Rhizobium rhizoryzae: one gene and its partner. The protein of the gene in region 1 interacts with the protein of each later gene in a pairwise test. Links are inferred from orthologs where the notes say so. Each region holds a gene or a part of one and is shown in the gene's direction. Other genes may lie near its edges. The genes, in order: cysE and cysK.

Region 1 (3,107 bases):
GGTATTTGGACCTATGTTCCGGCCGCAATAGGAAATTTCTCGATGAACCTCAACACGCCCAGCTTTACCCGCTTTTCACATGACGGTCTTTCGATAGCCTATTTCGATGAGGGGCCGCATGATGTCGAGGCCGTGATTCTCATTCATGGCTTTGCTTCGAGTGCGAATGTGAACTGGGTCTATCCTGGATGGTTGAAGACGCTCGGGGAGGCTGGCTACCGAGTGATCGCGCTGGATAATCGCGGCCATGGCGCCAGCGACAAGCCGCTCGATCCGGAGGCCTATCGCCCCTGGATCATGGCGGATGATGCGGTTGCTCTTCTGGATCACCTCGAGATCGAAGCGGCTCATTTCATGGGCTATTCGATGGGGGCGAGGATCTCGACCTTCGCTGCGCTCAACCATCAGCAGAGACTGAAATCCCTGGTGCTTGGCGGCCTCGGGATCGGATTGACGGATGGCGTCGGAGATTGGGACCCTATTGCCGATGCGTTGCTGGCGCCCGAACCGGACGCGATCACGCATGAGCGTGGCAAGATGTTTCGTGCCTTTGCCGATCAGACAAAGAGTGACCGAACAGCGCTTGCTTCCTGTATCAGAGGATCGCGGGATCTTGTCGATCGGGCCGCTGTGGCGTCCATCAAGGTGCCAACGCTCATCGGGGTGGGGACCAAGGATGATATTGCCGGTTCGCCGCACGAGTTAGCCGATCTGATGCCGAATGCGCGGGCACTGGATATTCCCAACCGCGATCACATGCTTGCCGTTGGGGACCGTATTTTCAAAGCTGCGGTGCTCGATTTCTATAATGAAATAGGGTGAAAGCCGGTCAGGGCCTCGGGTGGTTTTTTTACCCGACGTTCTATATAGTAGATCCATCGATAGGGGTTGGCTCACATGGTTGCTCGCACTGAAATTCGCTCAAACGACCAGGTCGCCTCGGTAGATCCAATCTGGGACACCTTGAAGTCTGAAGCAGCTATCGCGGCGGAGCGTGACCCCCTCTTGGCGGCCTTCATTTATTCGACCGTTCTAAACCACCGTACACTGGAGGATTGTGTCATCCACCGCATTTGCGAGCGGCTGGATCATGCCGACGTGAAGGCCGTTCTTCTGCGTCAGACGTTTGAAGAAATGATGGTTGACTGGCCCGAATGGGGCTCCATCGTGCGCGTCGATATTCAGGCCTATTATGATCGAGATCCGGCATGCACGCGGTTTCTTGAGCCCGTTCTCTATTTCAAGGGCTTTCACGCGATCCAGACTCACAGGCTGGCGAACTGGTTGCTGAAGCGGGATCGTCGCGACTTTGCGCTTTATCTGCAGAGCCGGGCTTCCAGTATTTTTCAGACCGACATCAACCCGGCTGCGCGCATCGGCAAGGGGATTTTCCTGGATCATGCCACGGGGCTTGTGGTCGGCGAGACGGCTGTCATCGGAGACAATGTCTCAATCCTTCACGGTGTGACGCTGGGTGGAACGGGCAAGGAAGGTGCGGACCGGCATCCAAAGATCCGGCACGGCGTTCTGATTGGCGCGGGTGCGAAGATCCTTGGAAACATCGAGGTCGGGAATTGCTCTCGTGTTGCTGCGGGCTCAGTTGTTCTAAAATCGGTTCCGGCCAATTCTACCGTCGCTGGCGTGCCCGCCAAGGTGGTGGGAGAGGCGGGTTGCTCTGAGCCATCCCGGGTCATGAACCAGATGCTTGCTGCCGAGGACTAAGACCCCCGTTGGTGGACGGAACTGTCTTTACTTTCGTCTGTTTCCCGTGCCAAAAGCCCGCAGCCTTAATGAACACGACGGAGAATGACCGGTGAAAGCTGACGAAATCAAGAAACTCGACGCCTACTTCAAGCGCGTCTTCAATCCCTCGATGTCGGTCAAGGCTCGTCCGCGCAAAGATGACTCCGCTGAAGTTTACGCAGGCGACGAGTTCCTGGGCGTGGTTTACGTCGATGACGAAGACGATGACCGTTCGTATAATTTCTCTATGGCGATCCTCGACGTGGATTTGTGATCCGATCCGATTCGGATCCGCAACGATTGGAATCAATTTTTCCTGTCGGTTGAGTGACGTTTCTCGTAACACTTATCTCTGGTAGAGTTGTGGGCGGGCAGTGTTGCCCGCTATTTTTTTGTCTTTTTCCATTGCATTTCGCAAGTGCGAAAGAATTTCGCTTGACTTTCGCAGTGCGGAATCATTGACTTCGGGCTCAATTTGTCCAGGAGGTGGGAAATGTTGAATATCGAAGAAGCCAATCGCAAGAGCAAAGAAGCTGTCGATGGCGTTCTGAAGAGCTATTCCGAAGTCGCTAAGAGCTGGCAGGCGATTGCGACGGAAACGGGCGAGTTTTCGCGCAAATACATGCAGGACGCGACATCCTATTTCGAGCAATTGATGGGTGTTCGCACCATCGAGGCAGCTCTCGAGTTGCAGACCAACTTCGCTAAGTCTTCCTACGAGACTGCTGTGGCGCAAACCAGCAAGTTGACAGAATTGTATTCCGATTTGGGCAAGACTCTCGCCAAGCCATTCGAAGCGGCGGCAAGCCAGTCAACATCCGTTTTCACGAAGACGACCCTGTAATTGGATCGAGTGAATCTTACGTATCATGGCCGTCGCGACACGTCGCGGCGGCTTTTTTCGTTTGCGCTCAGGTCTGGGCAAGCCAGTTTTGGTAGGGTAGCCAGATCGGGTCGAGGAATAGTGATTGCGTGGGATTTCAGGGGGCTTAAAATCCCGACACGGTGAACTAAATATGTATGACTGATGTCTGGTTGCGATGGAACGACACACCTGAATTCGCCAGACAATGGGGAAGAATGAAAGATGATCGCAAAGCCGATCTTGATGCAGGACGATGGAAACGAAGACGGTAATCGGGCCAATCGCGGCACGTCTGTTATCACGCGTACCCAACCCAAAACGAAGCGTCCCAATCTGTACCGCGTTCTATTGCTGAATGACGATTACACGCCAATGGATTTCGTCATTCACATTCTGGAGCGATTTTTCCAGAAGGACCGTGAAGCGGCCACTCGCATCATGCTGCACGTTCACAATCACGGTGTGGGCGAATGTGGTGTCTTTACATATGAGGTTGCTG
Region 2 (3,081 bases), 1.9 Mb from region 1 along the record:
CAATGGCGAATGAGGAGATAGTTCATGACCCTTGCTTCATTGATCACCTATGCTGGCGCTCTGTTCATCGCAGCGGCCATTCCCGGTCCCGGCATGACAGCCATTGTCGCGCGAGCTCTCGGATCCGGCTTCCGCCCCACATTCTTCATGGGGCTTGGCCTCATTCTGGGTGATCTCGTCTATCTCACGGCCGTCATTCTCGGCCTTGCCATTCTTGCGCAGAATTTCACGACGCCCTTTCTCATCATCAAATATCTTGGTGCTCTCTATCTCTGCTATATCGCCTGGAAGCTGTGGACCGCCGGTTTGCTGCGGCAGGATATTCAGGCGACCCGCGGCGCCACAGGCATGATGGCATTTCTATCCGGACTGCTGGTCACGCTTGGCAATCCGAAGACCATGCTGTTTTACGTGGCGCTCGTGCCGACCCTGATACCGTTGCAGGACATCGGTCTGCGAGATTATGCGGTTCTGGTAGCGACCACGTTCATCGTGCTGATCGCGGTCTTGTTGCCCTATATTTTGCTCGCGTCGAAAGCCCGCGAACTCCTGAAGAAACCGCGCACGCTGCAGGCACTTAATCGTTCGGCAGCAGGTATTCTGGCGGGAACAGCGGCTTACATCGCAGCACGCTGAGAACGCAGGGTAAGCCTCGGATGCAACGCGGGAAAAATTATTCCGCCAAGCCCGGGGGACAGCGTTCACTCTCCTCTCGCGCAACACAGTTTTACGGCTTAGGTTGAGGCTCAATCACCCCAAACTCGATGCCTGACGAATGCTTGGAGATACGCAATGACTGATGCAAAACCGGGTCGCGGCAAGATCTATTCCTCGATCACCGAAACGATTGGCAACACCCCGATTGTTCGGCTGGATAAGCTGGCCAAGGAGAAAGGTGTGAAGGCCAATCTTTTGGCCAAGCTGGAATTTTTCAATCCGATCGCCTCCGTCAAGGACCGTATTGGCGTTGCAATGATCGAGGCTTTGGAAGCTGCAGGTACGATTACGCCGGGCAAGACAGTTCTGGTCGAACCGACCTCCGGAAATACGGGCATTGCACTCGCCTTTGCAGCCGCCGCCAAGGGTTACCGCCTCATCCTCACCATGCCGGAGACCATGTCCATCGAGCGTCGCAAGATGTTGGCGCTTCTGGGCGCGGAACTTGTTTTGACCGAGGGGCCTAAGGGGATGAAGGGAGCAATCGCCAAGGCAGAAGAGCTGGCGGCCAGCCTGCCCGATGCAATTATCCCCCAGCAATTCGAGAACCCGGCCAATCCTGAAATACACCGCAAGACAACCGCGGAGGAAATCTGGAACGATACAGACGGACAGGTCGACTTCTTCGTGTCTGGCATCGGTACCGGTGGCACGATTACCGGCACAGGTCAGGTTCTGAAGAGCCGCAAGCCGGACATCAAGGTCATCGCCGTTGAACCCGCCGAATCTCCAGTCCTGTCGGGTGGAGAGCCCGGCCCTCACAAGATCCAGGGCATCGGTGCGGGCTTTGCGCCTAAGATCCTAGACCGATCCGTCTATGACGAAATCGTCACTATTGCCAGCCAGGAGGCCATCGACACCGCTCGTCTGGTGGCTCGTCTCGAAGGCGTGCCCGTCGGCATCTCGTCTGGCGCAGCACTCGCAGCCGCCATCAAAATCGGCTCCCGGCCAGAGAATGAAGGCAAAAATCTCGTCGTGATCATTCCGTCTTTTGCAGAACGCTACCTCTCGACCGTCCTGTTCGACGGTCTCGGTGCCTGAAGCCAAGCAACACGATAAGACTTGCCTGACATGACTACAGCGCGGCGCGTTCGATTGAACGCGCGGACGACGCTGTAAGACTTTGAAATGATGCATGTTCGTTTCGCTCAACCGAATCCGGTTGAGCGCGACATGCATTAGCGCTACACCGTCAGGGCTGATCTCCATGGCAGAGGTCAGCCCGACATCTGGCGTGAGAGGTGTACAAGCGGTCATCCGCTCTACTCATCACCGAACCTCCCTGGTTATCTCAAGAGCCTGTCGTCAGACGGCTGCAGTCAACCTTTCACCTGCTATTCGGTAGGATATGGCTTCCGCGAGATGGATGCGCCCAACACGGTCGCAGTCGTCCAGATCCGCAAGTGTTCTGGCTACTTTCAGCACCCGATGATAGGCACGCGCCGAGAATTTCATCTTGTCAGCCGCATCCCTTAACAACTGTGCTCCGGCAGTGTCAGGTTCAGCGACCTGCTCGATGAGCGAGGTCGAACATCTTGCATTGGTGCTGATATAGGGCATGCCTGCGGCAATAAACCTCCGGCGCTGGCGATCTCTTGCCTTCGCGACGCGGGCAGCTACATCGGCACTGCTTTCCGCCGGACGAGGACGGATGAGGTCCGCTGCCGCAACAGCGGGCACGTCGATACGGATATCGATGCGATCCAGCAGAGGCCCGGAGATGCGTGCCTGATAATCCGTCATGCATTTAGGGCCCTTGGCACAGGTATGCCCCGGCTCACCGGCCATACCGCATCGGCACGGATTCATGGCAGCGACCAGTTGTATATTGGCCGGATAAGAGACCCGGTGATTGGCGCGTGCAATGATGCACTCGCCCGTTTCCAGCGGCTGTCGCAAGGCATCAAGGACCTGCGGGGAAAATTCGGGAAATTCGTCAAGGAACAGCACGCCGTGATGTGACAGCGATGCCTCACCCGGTTTTGCCCGAAAACCGCCACCGACAAGCGCTGCCATGGTGGCCGAATGATGCGGTGTGCGGAACGGACGCCGGTCCGACAGCTTCCCTCCCGAAAGTTGACCCGCAATCGAGTGAATCATGGAGACTTCCAGAAGCTCCGCTGCAGAAAGCGGCGGAAGAATGGAAGGAAGGCGCGCCGCCAGCATCGACTTTCCAGAACCTGGCGGCCCCACCATCAGAAGATTATGACCACCCGCCGCAGCAACTTCCAGCGCTCGCTTGGCGCTTTCCTGTCCTTTGATCTCGGCGAGATCCGGCAAACTGGTGGGAGCTGCACGAATTGCCGGTGCTGGCCTTGAAAGAAGCTGGCTTCCGCGAAAATGGTTGGCCAGCGCAATCAGACT

What was found.
Region 2: the proteins of cysE (region 1) and cysK interact in binary tests that used the Escherichia coli proteins (3 or more experiments, as listed by UniProt). The link is inferred for Rhizobium rhizoryzae from one-to-one orthologs.

Annotation. Positions count from the first base shown.
Region 1 is NZ_CP049250.1:2,519,671-2,522,777, forward strand. What follows is about bases 29-2,809. They hold cysE (serine O-acetyltransferase), read left to right. Parts: upstream 29-897; coding sequence 898-1,722; downstream 1,723-2,809. Other genes in these bases: G6N80_RS17960 (alpha/beta fold hydrolase), read left to right, coding at 43-822; G6N80_RS17970 (DUF3126 family protein), read left to right, coding at 1,814-2,017; G6N80_RS17975 (phasin family protein), read left to right, coding at 2,237-2,587. In the rest of the region: ATP-dependent Clp protease adapter ClpS, read left to right, coding at 2,831-3,107.
Region 2 is NZ_CP049250.1:658,709-661,789, forward strand. The notes cover bases 21-2,775. They hold cysK (cysteine synthase A), read left to right. Parts: upstream 21-792; coding sequence 793-1,758; downstream 1,759-2,775. Other genes in these bases: G6N80_RS09355 (LysE family translocator), read left to right, coding at 25-636; G6N80_RS09365 (YifB family Mg chelatase-like AAA ATPase), read right to left, coding at 2,023-2,775. Outside these bases: more of G6N80_RS09365, read right to left, coding at 2,776-3,081.